2 regions of the Bacillus seohaeanensis genome follow, and region 2 is predicted to be linked to the other one. Evidence: a T-box and tRNA genes for the amino acid it is inferred to sense, from the RefSeq annotation. Region 2 holds a T-box; the other holds one or more tRNA genes.

Region 1 (7,537 bases), on a different contig from region 2:
TCAGAGGGTCGAAGGTTCGAATCCTTCATGGCTCACCACTATTTGCGGGTGTGGCGGAATTGGCAGACGCACCAGACTTAGGATCTGGCGCCGCAAGGCGTGGGGGTTCAAGTCCCTTCACCCGCACCACTGCTTTTATAACGCGGAAGTAGTTCAGTGGTAGAACACCACCTTGCCAAGGTGGGGGTCGCGGGTTCGAATCCCGTCTTCCGCTCCAAAGAAACTTTGCCGGGGTGGCGGAACTGGCAGACGCACAGGACTTAAAATCCTGCGGTAGGTGACTACCGTACCGGTTCGATTCCGGTCCTCGGCACCACAATACGCGCCCGTAGCTCAATTGGATAGAGCGTTTGACTACGGATCAAAAGGTTAGGGGTTCGACTCCTCTCGGGCGCGCCATCTTAATTAATAAACGGGAAGTAGCTCAGCTTGGTAGAGCACTTGGTTTGGGACCAAGGGGTCGCAGGTTCGAATCCTGTCTTCCCGACCAGTAGAAAGTTTAAATACAAACATGGGGCCTTAGCTCAGCTGGGAGAGCGCCTGCTTTGCACGCAGGAGGTCAGCGGTTCGATCCCGCTAGGCTCCATATTATTTTTAAAATGGCGGTGTAGCTCAGCTGGCTAGAGCGTACGGTTCATACCCGTGAGGTCGGGGGTTCGATCCCCTCCGCCGCTATAAGAAATTAATGTTAGTGCTAGTAATATTGGACCCTTAGCTCAGTTGGTTAGAGCTGACGGCTCATAACCGTCCGGTCGTAGGTTCGAGTCCTACAGGGTCCATTTATATGGAGGAATACCCAAGTCTGGCTGAAGGGATCGGTCTTGAAAACCGACAGGGGTGTTAAAGCCCGCGGGGGTTCGAATCCCTCTTCCTCCGCCATATCCTTTAAACAATAATTCATATTAGCGCGGGGTGGAGCAGTCTGGTAGCTCGTCGGGCTCATAACCCGAAGGTCGCAGGTTCAAATCCTGCCCCCGCAATACCAGGTTTTCAGTAAAATGAAAATTTAATTTGGTCCGGTAGTTCAGTTGGTTAGAATGCCTGCCTGTCACGCAGGAGGTCGCGGGTTCGAGTCCCGTCCGGACCGCCATTTACATATAGGGCACTTATAAAATCAGCATACAGATTGAATTGAGATTTGAAAAAATTTCCTGGAAGTTGTATGATGAAGAAAGCCTTGTCTGAAATTAGGATACATATTAAATAAGGCTCAGTAGCTCAGTTGGTAGAGCAATGGACTGAAAATCCATGTGTCGGCGGTTCGATTCCGTCCTGAGCCACCATTAACTTAATATTCCCTTAGTTTTTCAGGAAGTATGGAGGGGTAGCGAAGTGGCTAAACGCGGCGGACTGTAAATCCGCTCCTTCGGGTTCGGCAGTTCGAATCTGCCCCCCTCCACCACCAAAATTAGGGGCATAGTTTAACGGTAGAACAGAGGTCTCCAAAACCTCCAGTGTGGGTTCGATTCCTACTGCCCCTGCCAATAGATAAATAATGGCGGTTGTGGCGAAGTGGTTAACGCATCGGATTGTGGCTCCGACACTCGTGGGTTCGATTCCCATCAATCGCCCCAAAGTAAAGTATTATTATAAAAATTGACTCATGCTGCTTTTCAATGGGCTATAGCCAAGCGGTAAGGCAACGGACTTTGACTCCGTCATGCGCTGGTTCGAATCCAGCTAGCCCAGCCATTTTCAAATAACTTGGTTAATTGTTAGTCAAAGATAGGTAAGCTTTCATAGCAAGTCAAACTTGAGTATTTACAATAAATTTATACATGCGGGTGTAGTTTAATGGTAAAACCTCAGCCTTCCAAGCTGATGTCGTGGGTTCGATTCCCATCACCCGCTCCAAATAATACATAATGGGGGCCTATAGCTCAGCTGGTTAGAGCGCACGCCTGATAAGCGTGAGGTCGGTGGTTCGAGTCCACTTAGGCCCACCATAATTAAATAATTTTTCTTGTTCCGCAGTAGCTCAGTGGTAGAGCAATCGGCTGTTAACCGATTGGTCGTAGGTTCGAGTCCTACCTGCGGAGCCATTTTTTATATGAAGAAATTTTTAAGATCGCCCTTTGCTAAGAGGATAGGTCCCGTAGACATGCTTATTTCTTTTATTTCAAGTGTGATGCGCCTTTAGCTCAGCAGGATAGAGCGACAGCCTCCTAAGCTGTAGGTCAGAGGTTCGAATCCTCTAAGGCGCGTATTTAAACATAACTATGGTAGAGTGATAGAAAAAACTAATATGAATATCTAAAAATATAACGAGGAGCGATTACCAATATGGTAGTCGCTTTTTTTGTAGGGAAAATAATAAAAAGTTCTCTTTTGAATAACCTTTCTATTAGAACAGTCTGCATCTAAACTAGTATAGGGAGCCTGCTTAGCTTTTTCTGCCCGTAAACTGAATCTATTGTTTTAAAAAAGTTTTTTTCTTTTTAACATGAGGGATAAAGATTCCAAACCTCTGTATTTTATAGAACAAATTCGACTTATACTCTTCTGATTCTTACATGTGACTCGAAAGAATTACATCTTCTTAAAAATTTCCTTACACTTCCTCACTTTTATTGCCCTTAGATTCTCTTTTATGTACAATAGGCAATAGTGTAAATCATGAAACAGGAATTTATTTTACATAAAAACAGCATAAAGGAGCGAGTTAGAGTGGGTAAGGTTTATGTATTTGATCATCCATTAATTCAACACAAATTAACATTTATTAGAGATAAAAACACAGGTACAAAGGAATTTCGTGAGCTAGTAGATGAGGTGGCTACGCTAATGGCCTTTGAAATCACACGTGATTTACAATTGGAGGAAATTGAAGTAGCAACACCAGTTAGTCAGGCGACAGCCAAAACATTAGCTGGAAAAAAACTCGGGATTGTGCCGATTCTTCGTGCGGGACTAGGTATGGTTGATGGAATATTAAAGCTTATTCCTGCAGCAAAAGTAGGACATGTTGGTTTGTACCGTGATCCTGAAACATTGCAGCCTATTGAATATTATGTGAAGCTTCCTAGTGATGTGGAAGAGCGTGAGCTTATTGTAGTAGATCCAATGCTTGCTACTGGCGGGTCTGCTGTTGAAGCGATTAACTCACTAAAAAAACGTGGTGCGAAAAACATCAAATTCATGTGTCTTGTTGCCTGTCCTGAAGGTGTGGATGCAATTAAAGAAGCACATCCGGAAGTAGATATTTATATCGCAGCACTTGATGAAGGGTTAAATGAAAAAGGATATATCGTACCTGGTCTTGGCGATGCAGGAGACAGATTATATGGTACAAAATAATGAAAAGCAGGTGAAAATAGTGGACAAGCCTATAAAAGTAATGACAATCTTCGGTACAAGACCAGAAGCAATAAAAATGGCACCACTTGTACTAGAGTTAAAGAAATATCCTGAGCAATTTGAGACAGTCGTAACAGTAACAGCTCAACATCGACAAATGCTAGATCAGGTATTGAACATTTTTGATGTGCAACCTGATTATGACTTAAATATAATGAAGGACCGTCAAACACTTATAGATGTTACCACAAGGGGACTAGAGGGGCTCGATAAGGTAATGAAAGAAGCAAAGCCCGATGTTGTCCTTGTACATGGCGATACAACAACAACATTTATTGCCAGCCTTGCAGCATTCTATAATCAAATTGCAGTTGGTCATGTAGAAGCCGGATTGCGAACATGGAATAAATATTCTCCATTCCCAGAGGAAATGAATCGTCAATTAACAGGTGTTATGGCAGATTTGCACTTCTCTCCAACAGAGAAATCAGCTCAAAATCTTCTAAATGAAAACAAAAAGGAAGAAAGTATCTTTATTACTGGAAATACAGCGATAGATGCACTTAAAACTACGGTTAAAGATGAATATGAACATGAGGTGCTTCAAAAGGTCGGCGATGATCGTCTAGTATTACTTACGGCACACCGCCGTGAAAACCTCGGTGAGCCGATGCGTAATATGTTCCGTGCAATTAAGCGATTAGTGGACGAGCATGATGATATTCAAGTTGTTTACCCGGTCCATTTGAACCCAGCCGTTCGAGAAGTGGCGGATGAGGTGCTCGGAAATGATCCTCGAATACACTTAATTGAGCCGCTTGATGTCATTGATTTTCATAACTTTGCTTCAAGAGCACATTTAATTTTAACCGATTCTGGTGGTGTCCAAGAAGAAGCCCCATCACTTGGTGTCCCAGTTCTTGTGCTTCGTGACACAACGGAGCGTCCGGAAGGAATTGAAGCAGGAACATTAAAGCTAGCAGGGATAGAAGAAGAAAATATATACAACTTAGCGAAAGAGCTTCTTACAGACCAAAAAGCTTACGATAAAATGGCGAAAGCAGCCAATCCATACGGAGACGGACTTGCATCTTACCGAATCACCCAAGCTATCCGTTATCATTTCAAAGAACTAAAGGAACGACCAAAGCCGTTCACAACCTAACTAACATAGAGGCCCTTGTTATTTAAATAACAAGGGCCTCTATTATTTTGCGGACGTAGCTTTAATGCGTTAAAGTAACTAGGGACGGACCTTTGAGGTTGTCTCCAACTTCCATATCTTAACCCATTAAAATCCATACTTTAGAACGGAAAAAATAATTTATACAAGTATAATATTATATGGAAGTATTTACATTACATAAAAGTCATTCACATATTCATGTTTCTTCTATATACTTTAAGAAGTAGAGCAGTAAGTAGTATTGAAAATGCCTAAAGATTTGTATCTATTGTCAAAAAACACGTTTGAATTGTGTGCAAATTGTGACAACTGTAACAGCTAGTAAACTTTTTAAATACAACACATTGACATAGATAATATGCTATTGTATGCTAACAAAGGATATATAATGATAAGGTTTTCACAATTAAATGTTTAAGGTGTGAAAACGCTTTACATCCTTTGAAGAAAGTGCTTTTCCACATTCCACTACAAATTAGTGTGGGGATGAATTATGCGTCAAAACAAACGACGTCCGTATCAATCGATGGCCCTATATTCTGCCATACTTTCACAATTAGTTGGTTCCATTCTCATTGGAATTTTTGGAGGAAGATGGCTTGATAAAATATGGGATACCACACCACTATTCTTAATTATTGGACTACTTCTTGGTCTGTCGGCAGGTACTTATGCCATGCTTCGCACAGTCCAACATTTCTATTCGGGAGACTAATGTGACATGCCGGAAATACAACAAATGTTTATAAGGCATCGTAAGTACATACTTTTTCTTCTCTCCATTTACGTTCTCGGTTGGGGCTTTACATCCTATCAGTCTATTTTTTTAGGACTTATCTTTGGTACAAGTATAAGCTTGTTTAACCACTGGGTAATGGTTAGAAGAACATCAAGGTTTGGAGATGCGGTGTTAGCAGGGAAAAAGGTACGATCATTAGGGACATTTTCACGGATGGCTGGAGCGGCCTTTGCGATTATAGTAGCAATGGAGTTTCCACACGTATTCCATATCCTAAGTGTTGTTTTGGGATTAATGACATCCTACATTGTCATTATGATAGATTATTTTATTCAGCAACTAAAATCTCATCAGTAGCGGGGAAGAGAGGTGAATTTCATTGAATCATGAAGCTCCTTTATACAATTTGGATTTCATGGGTACGACAATAACCTTTAACCTGGCAAATATTTTAATGATTACTGTAGCAAGTGCTATCGTTTTCCTTATTGCCGTTTTGTCTACTCGTCGACTTGCCATGAAACCAACAGGGTTCCAGAACTTCATGGAATGGACGATGGACTTTGTGAAAAACATTATTAAAAGTAACATGGATTGGAAAACAGGGGGACGTTTTCATATTTTAGGTCTTACCTTGATTATGTACATATTTGTTTCAAATATGTTAGGTCTTCCATTTGCTGTCGTGATTGATCACGAACTATGGTGGAAATCACCTACAGCGGATCCTGTTGTCGCCATGACATTATCTGTCTTAGTGGTAGCACTATCCCATTATTATGGTATTAAGATGAAAGGTTTTGGTGAATACGGAAAAGACTTTTTAAAACCAATGTGGTTCTTGTTCCCGCTTAAAATAATTGAGGAATTTGCCAACACATTAACATTGGGTCTTCGTCTTTACGGAAACATCTATGCCGGAGAAATACTTCTTACTTTACTAGCAGGAAGTTTAGCAACTGGCGTAGGAGGAACGATTGCGGCAGTTTTACCAACACTTGCTTGGCAAGGATTCTCCATTTTCGTTGGTGCCATCCAATCATTCATTTTTGTTATGTTAACGATGGTGTATATGGCTCATAAAGTCAGCCATGACCATTAATATATACCTGTTCATTTATTGAACAAAAACATTTAGTAAAAAATATATTTTTATACATTTAAGGAGGAACTTTAGAATGGGTCTTATAGCAGCAGCAATTGCAATCGGTTTAGCAGCACTAGGTGCAGGTATCGGTAATGGTCTTATCGTATCTCGTACAGTTGAAGGTATCGCACGTCAACCAGAAGCACGTGGTATGCTTCAAACAACAATGTTCATCGGGGTTGCGTTAGTAGAGGCGATTCCTATCATCGCGGTTGTTATCGCGTTCATGGTACAAGGTCAATAATCGAAGTTACACACGTTCCAAAATGGCGAAGATCATTCCTTGAGAACCTTCGCCATTCCTTTATGTTCATGACTTCAGAATAGAAGGAAACAATCTATTATTCACTGCGTAAATCAGTGTGAATTAAATAATTAGCAAAAATGCTTAATAGAAGGAATTGACTCTTGAAGGGAGTGAAATCGCGTGCCAACAAACGCATTTGTCCTTGGTGCAGGTGGAGTTAACACTGGTGATATTATATTCCAGCTTGTTATGTTTATCATCCTACTTGCCCTATTAAAGAAATTTGCATGGGGTCCTTTAATGGGCATTATGCATGAACGTGAAAATCATATTGCAAATGAAATCGAAGCGGCAGAGAAAAGCCGTCAAGAAGCTAATAAAAATCTAGAAGAGCAACGTCAGCTTTTAACAGAGGCACGTCAAGAAGCTCAAGGGCTCATTGAGAACTCTAAAAAACATGGCGAAGAGCAGCGACAAGAAATTATTGCAGCAGCTCGCGCGGAAGCAGAACGCTTAAAAGAATCTGCAAAGCGCGAAATCGAAACGCAAAAAGAACAAGCGGTTACCGCACTACGCGAACAGGTCGCTTCATTATCTGTACTAGTTGCTTCTAAAGTAATCGAAAAAGAACTTTCTGTTGAAGATCAGCAAAAGTTAATTAATGATTACATCCAAGAGGCAGGAGAACAGCGATGAGTAACACTGCAGTCGCAAAACGTTATGCGTTAGCTCTTTTTGAAATTGCCAAAGAACAAAATAGTCTAGAAACTATAGAGCAAGAGCTCCGAGTCGTTAAATCTATTTTTATAGAAAATAACGAAATAAATACTCTTTTAGAAACACCAAAGATTCCTTTAGATAAGAAAAAGGAAATCGTAAAAGAAGCTTTTATAACTGCTTCCCCATCTGTACTTAATACAT
Region 2 (7,537 bases):
TAACTCTCCTACCGGAATTTGCTCGCCTTCAATATCATTAATTCTTTCTGCAAGACGCTCCGCAATATAAATTCCTCTTGTTTTAATGCCAACTAATACGCAGTTTTCAATTCCTTTATTTCGCTCGATAATTTCATGGGCAATCCTTGTTAAAGCTCTTCGAATTGCAGGTTGATCGAGTACAATTGCTTTTTGAGTCATTGTAGTCACCCCACATTTTAGCGTTATCTATTTCCAGCGGTTCAAGCCGCTTTTACTTTTCTCTTAATAAAAAATCCCTCTCACCGTTTAGATGAGAGGGTACACTTATCGTTAAATCCGATGCACACCGATAATTGCTGTGCTGTTACTCCTTCTCAGCCTCACGGGACTGTATTAAAGGTTGCTTATTTGATTAAGTTAATAGTACATTCTCTACTCTTTTTTGTCAACGGCTTTTTTCTAATTGGCTAATAAGCTGGTTCATTTCTTCTGGCAATTCGGCTGTGAATTCCATATATTCATCTGTTCTTGGATGAATAAACCCTAGAACCCCCGCATGTAAAGCTTGTCCGTTAAGATCTAATGTTTTTCTTGGGCCATATTTCGGGTCACCAGCTAGTGGAAAACCAATATACTTCATATGAACACGGATTTGATGGGTTCGCCCCGTTTCCAATTCACATTCGACAAGCGAAAAGTCCTTATATCTGTCCAGAACTTTAAAATGAGTAACAGCATTTTTCCCATTATCAACAACCGTCATACTTTGCCTATCTTTTGTATCACGACCGATTGGTGCATCAATTGTTCCATGATCATGAGGAATCACTCCATGAACAATTGCCGTATAGCGACGAGTTACTGTTTTCGCAACAAGCTGATTTACGAGTTTCTCATGTGAGAGGTCGTTTTTTGCCACCATTAGTAAACCAGAAGTGTCTTTATCAATTCTGTGGACAATTCCTGGTCTTAACACGCCATTAATTCCTGATAGATCTTTGCACTCATGCATAAGACCATTAACCAGTGTCCCTGAATAGTGACCAGGAGCAGGGTGAACAACCATGCCTTTTGGTTTATTTACTACGACCACATCCTGATCTTCGTAGCGAATATCAAGATTCATGTCTTCCGGTTCCACATCTAATTCTTCCGGTTCTGGAATGGTAATGGTTAAAACGTCTCCAATAGCACATTTATAATTAGATTTTACTGCGCTATCATTAACTTTAACATGCCCTTCTTTTATCCATTGCTGAACTAATGTGCGAGACCATTCCTTTTCAATCCCACTTACAATCTTGTCTATTCTTCCACTTTTTTCGTCTTCCTTAACAATATACTGTACAACTTCCATGTTATTTCTCCTTGTTTTGCTCCTATTTAAATAGATGCAAGCTATTTTTGTCACAATATAACTGATGTTATCCTAGTTTTTTCACGAAGCATTCTTTGCTTTTTTTTCTTTTATTTCATCAAAAAACATGTAAATCAATAGAAGCACGACCCCAACGGTCAGTGCAGCATCTGCAATATTAAAAATTGGGAAATCGTAATTAAAAATGTATGTATTTAAGAAATCAACAACTTCTTTTCTTAATACTCTATCAATAAAATTCCCAATTGCTCCACCAAGCATGAATGCCAAACTAACACTGAATAATATTTTTCCTTTTGCATGCTTTTGCATATAGTAAACGATGCCGATAACAACAATAATCGTAATTATATAGAAAAACCACATTTGTCCTTCTAATATCCCCCAGGCGGCACCCCGATTCCGATGCGATGTTAAATAAAGAAAATTATCGACAATTTGTATACTTTCTCCTTCTGTCATATTGCGGACAACCAACCATTTAGTTAATTGATCCAAAATAATTACAAATCCAGCAATAAAATAATAAAACAATACAGGCAACCCCCGTTACAGTGAGATATGATTACTTTAGCATTTTAGCATAATATCGCAAATAAAGACACTAAGACTACTAATGGGCTGCCTTGTATTTTTAGGCTCTTTTCTCACAGATTGTTGTTTTACTTATAGATTCTGCCCGTTGGCTTTCTGCTACGGGCACTAGACTCCTTTGGGGGAGAATAAGGGCCTCCTGTAAAAGCGAAAGCAGCCTGTCCAGCTCGCAAAGAAAATTACCTAAGGGCGTCCTTTGCCTTTTAGGAATTTTATCTTTTTTCACAGTGAGCTAGACATACACTTCGCCCGTGGCGTCTTCTCCCTTTCCCTCTCTTCCTGCAGGAGCCAAGTGCCCTCCGCTCCAATCATCTCAGGGGGTTAAACTTAGTTTTTCGTTAAAAAACAACAACCTTTACGAAAACAGCCTATTTTTAAAATTTAATAATTAGTAGTCCATTGTTTCTTTCCGTAACGGAGCCACTCATTTACTTGATCCATGTTTTGTATAGTAGGGTTTATTTTAATAAATTCAAAAGGAATCTCTTCTCCACTCAACTCACAATATCCAAATGACTTCGTTTTAACTTTGTGTAATGCTTGCTGTACGTCCTTTTTTTCTTCTTGTATACACTGTCCGACTATGGGATTTTCCGATTGACTATTCTCCAGCTCTTTCAAGGTTAATTCCAGTTCTTGAATGATGTTTTCATATTGGTTAACTGCCATCTTTATCCCTCCATATACTTAGTATGGTGAGTCTGACCAAGAAATTACGAAGAAAGATATAGAAAAAGCCCCAGAGATTATTTTTTCTCTAGGGCTAATACTTCTATCATTTCAATGAGCTAGAGCGTCAAAGTCCTTTTTAAAAAAATAGTTGAGATTAAGTTTCCTCTCCCTATTTTCCCGGAAATACTTGTCTTCCCTTCACAAATTAGTTCCATACTTTATATTAGGATAGATGGGAATAACTTTCTTTCACGACACTAGCACATCTAGTACATAGTGTCGGATGATCACTATCCTCACCAACTGTCTCCGTCACAACCCAACAGCGTTCGCATGTTTCACCTTCTGCCTTTTCGACTACAATCGCATTAGGACCAAGTTTCAAGGCGTTCTCAGGTGCATTCTCAACTTTTCCTCCTACTTCAAAAGCTGACACGATAAACAGCTGCTTAAGATCTTCAGAAATGGAGTCTAACAATTGTTTTGTGTCATCATTTACATAAAGGGATACTTTTGCTGTTAAAGACTTACCAATAACCTTTTCATTCCGCGCTTCTTCTAATGCTTTTAAAACATCATCTCGAAGGTTTAGGAATGCTCCCCATTTATTTTTTAATTCCTCCGCGTGCGGAAGTTCTTGATACTTAGGCATATCTGTTAATTGGGCACTTTCTTCTTTAACACCTGCAATATGCTCCCAAACTTCGTCTGCTGTATGCGAAAGAATTGGACTCATCAGCTTGGTTAACGTTACAAGGCTTTCATATAGAACCGTCTGCATTGCACGTCGTTCAAAATTATTTTTTGATTCAATATAAAGGACATCTTTCGCAAAGTCTAAATAGAAAGAGCTTAAGTCCAATGTACAGAAATTATTAACCGCATGGTAAATACTTGCAAATTCGTATCGATCATACGCATTGTTCACACTTTTTACAAGATCATTTAATCTTACAAGCATAAATTGGTCTACTTCTCGTAATTGATCATAATCGATTGCATCTGCCGTCGGATCAAAATCAGAAAGATTCCCTAGTAAGAAACGATACGTATTACGAATTTTACGGTAAACTTCTGCTACTTGTTTTAAAATTGCGTCTGATACACGTACATCTGCTTGGAAGTCAACGGAAGCTACCCAAAGTCTTAAAATGTCAGCACCAAGTTGTTTCATAACCTTTTCCGGTACAACAACATTCCCTAAAGATTTACTCATTTTTCTCCCTTGCCCATCAAGAGCAAAACCGTGACTTAAAACTCCTTTATAAGGAGCTTTCCCTGTTACAGCAACACCTGTTGTTAATGATGAGTTAAACCAGCCGCGGTATTGATCGGAACCTTCTAAGTACAGATCTGCCGGACGAGCTAAGTCTTCTCTTTGTTCTAAAACTGCTTGATGTGAAGAGCCACTGTCGAACCAAACGTCCATAATATCTTCTTCTTTTGTGAATTTACCATTTGGGCTGCCCTCATGTGTAAATCCTTCTGGAAGTAAATCCACAGCTTCTTTTTCAAACCAGATATTTGAACCATGCTCACGGAAAAGTTTTGATACATGTTCGATTGTCTCTTCTGTAATAATTTCTTCACCGTTTTCAGCATAAAATACAGGAATTGGAACACCCCAGGCACGTTGTCTAGAAATACACCAATCACCACGGTCACGAACCATATTATAAAGACGAGTTTCTCCCCAGCTTGGAACCCATTTTGTGTCCTGTACAGCTTTCAATAGTTCATCTCTAAATTTATCAATAGAAGCAAACCATTGTGCAGTAGCTCTAAAGATAATAGGTTTTTTTGTACGCCAATCATGAGGATAGGAGTGTGTAATAAAATTTAATTTAAGAAGAGCTCCAACTTCCTCCAATTTTTGTGTAATCGGTTTGTTTGCTTTATCATAAAACTCCCCTTCAAATCCTGGAGCTTCGGATGTCATAATACCTTTTTCATCTACAGGACACAAAACATCAAGACCGTATTGTTTTCCTACGATAAAGTCATCTTCCCCATGTCCTGGAGCTGTATGAACACAACCAGTACCGGAGTCAGTAGTAACGTGGTCACCTAAAATAACAAGAGAATCTCTTTCATATAAAGGATGTTTCGCAACGATTCTTTCTAAATCGGCACCTTTAACCGTCTTTTCTACAGAATAATCCTCCCATTCCACAACTTCAGCTACATCTTCAAGCAGATCTTCAGCAACAACAAATTTTTCATTGTTAACATTTACTACTACATAAGATAAATCCTGATGAACAGCAATTGCTAAGTTAGCTGGAATCGTCCATGGAGTTGTTGTCCAAATAACAATTTTTGTCCCTTCCTCTAGAACGCCATTCCCTTCTTTTACAGCGAAACTGACATAGATGGATGGAGAACGCTTATCTTGATACTCAATTTCAGCTTCCGCTAATGCAGACTCACTTGATGGTGACCAATACACAGGCTTTTTCCCTTTATAGATATAACCTTTATTTGCCATTTGCCCGAATACTTTAATTTGTTCTGCTTCATATTCAGGCTTTAACGTAATATAAGGATTTTCCCAGTCACCACGAACACCTAATTGTTTAAATTGCACACGTTGGTTGTCAATTTGTTCATAAGCATATTTTTCACAAAGCTTACGAAATTCAGCAACCGTCATCTCTTTACGCTTTACACCTTTATTCGTTAAGGCTTGCTCGATTGGTAACCCATGCGTATCCCAACCAGGCACGTAAGGTGCATGATATCCACTCATTGATTTATAACGAACAATGAAGTCTTTTAAGATTTTATTCAAAGCGTGGCCCATATGGATATTTCCGTTTGCATATGGAGGTCCATCATGTAAGACAAAAAGGGGTCTTCCTTTTGTTCTTTCTTGTACTTTTTCATAAATGTTCATTTCTTCCCATTTTGCCTGCCTATTAGGCTCGCGTTTAGGTAAATTCCCTCTCATTGGAAATTCTGTTTTTGGCATTAATAACGTTTCTTTATACTCCACTGAAGTATCCTCCTTTTAGCTACTTACATTGCATCTTTTCTAAATAACACGTTTTTTAAACAAAACGCTTTAGCATCATTTGTTAGACGCTTGCAGGGCTTTTAGATGGTTTTGTTCGAATAACTATCTAAAAGAAACCTTTTTGAAAAAATAAAAAAGCTTCCTCATCCCAAAAAGGGACGAGAAAGCTTTCCCGCGGTACCACCCTCATAAAGACATTGCCAAGAAGACAGTATCCTCACTCGAACATTCATAACGCGAATGTACACGCTAATCTCTACTAACCCTTTTAGGAATTTGGAGATTAGAGCTCAAGGGTGATATTCCGCTTCTTTTCCTTTTTCCGGGCTTTCACCATCCCCGGTTCGCTTTGAAAAGGAATATATCTAACTAAAAAAGCGTACTGTCCCTGTCACAGCCATTAAAAAGATCATTTGTTGTTTTTTATTATATGAATGTATTAGAAATTCGTCAAGTTAATGTATCTTCTTCTTGAAGTGATTTCAATTCCGTTGCATCCATTTCAAATTCCATTAAATTATCCCAATCATCATTATCCAATAAATCAAGTTGTGCTTCAATAAGCATTTTAAAACGAGTTCGGAAAACTTTTGATTGTTTTTTCAATTCTTCAATTTCCAATGCAACTTTTCTTGCTTTAGAAAGTGATTCGTTGACAATTCGATCTGCATTTTTCTCTGCCTCTTTAATGATAAGCTTTGCCTCTTTACTTGCATTTCGTTTTACTTCTTCTCCTGCTTCTTGAGCTATGACGATAGATTTGTTTAGCGTTTCCTCAATATTTGTAAAATGTCCTAGTCTTTCGTTCATAGAATTTAAATGTTCTTCTAGTTCTTTTTTTTCACGAATTAGAATTTCATAATCCTTAATAATTTGATCTAAAAATTCATTAACTTCATCCTCATCATAACCACGAAAGCCACGACTAAACTCTTTGTTATGTATGTCTAATGGCGTTAAAGACATGATGCCACCTCCAGAACTCTACTGATTTATCTTTTACCTCGCATTTATGCACAGTAAACCTTCCCCTTAAGACTTAAATTATAAAGGTATCCTTTCGGCAGAAGACAACTATTGGTAAATGCTCGATTGACTTAACTAACAATCTGTGAAGAATGGAAGAAAGCCCACTGATTGAAGTTTCACTTTATTATAACTAAAATTTCGACAGTTTGTGTGCTAATTCCTTCAAAAATTCCTAAATTATTTTAAAACTCCTACAGAAATTCTCCATTTTTCTTTTTTTGTTCTACCTTCAACTGCTAATACCTTACTTCTTCCATAGCCTCTAGCAGAAATAACATCCCCTTCTTGAAGTTCAAAAGAGGTATTCTCCACTAGTTTCCAATTCACCTTAACAACGCCTCCATTAATAAGAGCTTGGGCTTTTTGCCTGGAAATATTATAAATAGAAGAGAGTAACACATCAAGCCTTAAAGAGCTAACAGTTGTCGTTTTCTCATTCCAAACTTCTTCTGATGAAATTCGATCTGATTTAAGTATTTGCTTTAGCTTTATTTTCGTTTTTCCTATTTGTTGTAATTCCATTTTAACGTACTCACTTATTTCTTCTGCCAAATACAATTGAACCCTTGAATCATTTTTTATAATATCCCCAAACTTCTCTCTTTTTAAGCCTATAGACATTAAAGAACCTAAAACTTCAGGGTGTTGTATCGTTACAAACTTTACTGGGTAGTCTATTTCATAGGTTTTTACTTTAAAATCTTCTTCTTGGGGTACAAAATAATCGGGGCATATAACAGCTCTTCTCCTTTCGATGGAAGACTCAAAAGGATAAAAATGCAAATTGATATCATCTTGCCCTCCGATTAACGACTGGACAATAAATTGCTGTCTTGGATCTAAAAAGTCTGTCAACATCGGAGCAT

What was found. The T-box of region 2 lies ahead of ileS (isoleucine--tRNA ligase). A T-box ahead of a tRNA ligase gene usually reads a tRNA of that ligase, here a tRNA-Ile.
Region 1: it has a tRNA-Ile gene. The T-box ahead of ileS (isoleucine--tRNA ligase) is inferred to sense a tRNA for this amino acid. The anticodon was not compared.

The regions. Positions count from the first base shown of each region.
Region 1 is NZ_JBHUMF010000035.1:155,141-162,677, reverse strand. It holds tRNA gene ACFSUL_RS21245 (tRNA-Lys) at 1-38, shown strand, start outside; tRNA gene ACFSUL_RS21240 (tRNA-Leu) at 45-129, shown strand; tRNA gene ACFSUL_RS21235 (tRNA-Gly) at 143-217, shown strand; tRNA gene ACFSUL_RS21230 (tRNA-Leu) at 228-316, shown strand; tRNA gene ACFSUL_RS21225 (tRNA-Arg) at 323-399, shown strand; tRNA gene ACFSUL_RS21220 (tRNA-Pro) at 414-490, shown strand; tRNA gene ACFSUL_RS21215 (tRNA-Ala) at 514-586, shown strand; tRNA gene ACFSUL_RS21210 (tRNA-Met) at 602-675, shown strand; tRNA gene ACFSUL_RS21205 (tRNA-Ile) at 706-779, shown strand; tRNA gene ACFSUL_RS21200 (tRNA-Ser) at 787-879, shown strand; tRNA gene ACFSUL_RS21195 (tRNA-Met) at 907-980, shown strand; tRNA gene ACFSUL_RS21190 (tRNA-Asp) at 1,014-1,090, shown strand; tRNA gene ACFSUL_RS21185 (tRNA-Phe) at 1,208-1,283, shown strand; tRNA gene ACFSUL_RS21180 (tRNA-Tyr) at 1,319-1,402, shown strand; tRNA gene ACFSUL_RS21175 (tRNA-Trp) at 1,411-1,484, shown strand; tRNA gene ACFSUL_RS21170 (tRNA-His) at 1,499-1,574, shown strand; tRNA gene ACFSUL_RS21165 (tRNA-Gln) at 1,618-1,692, shown strand; tRNA gene ACFSUL_RS21160 (tRNA-Gly) at 1,781-1,854, shown strand; tRNA gene ACFSUL_RS21155 (tRNA-Ile) at 1,870-1,946, shown strand; tRNA gene ACFSUL_RS21150 (tRNA-Asn) at 1,968-2,042, shown strand; tRNA gene ACFSUL_RS21145 (tRNA-Arg) at 2,131-2,204, shown strand; gene upp (uracil phosphoribosyltransferase) at 2,668-3,297, shown strand; gene wecB (non-hydrolyzing UDP-N-acetylglucosamine 2-epimerase) at 3,317-4,462, shown strand; gene ACFSUL_RS21130 (AtpZ/AtpI family protein) at 4,977-5,198, shown strand; gene ACFSUL_RS21125 (ATP synthase subunit I) at 5,205-5,579, shown strand; gene atpB (F0F1 ATP synthase subunit A) at 5,602-6,324, shown strand; gene atpE (F0F1 ATP synthase subunit C) at 6,401-6,613, shown strand; gene ACFSUL_RS21110 (F0F1 ATP synthase subunit B) at 6,797-7,312, shown strand; gene ACFSUL_RS21105 (F0F1 ATP synthase subunit delta) at 7,309-7,537, shown strand, end outside.
Region 2 is NZ_JBHUMF010000031.1:1,258,346-1,265,882, forward strand. It holds gene pyrR (bifunctional pyr operon transcriptional regulator/uracil phosphoribosyltransferase PyrR) at 1-201, opposite strand, end outside; gene ACFSUL_RS19350 (RluA family pseudouridine synthase) at 428-1,339, opposite strand; gene lspA (signal peptidase II) at 1,421-1,894, opposite strand; gene ACFSUL_RS19360 (hypothetical protein) at 2,336-2,623, opposite strand; gene ileS (isoleucine--tRNA ligase) at 2,850-5,621, opposite strand; T-box leader at 5,794-6,046, opposite strand; gene ACFSUL_RS19370 (DivIVA domain-containing protein) at 6,093-6,608, opposite strand; gene ACFSUL_RS19375 (YlmH family RNA-binding protein) at 6,849-7,537, opposite strand, start outside.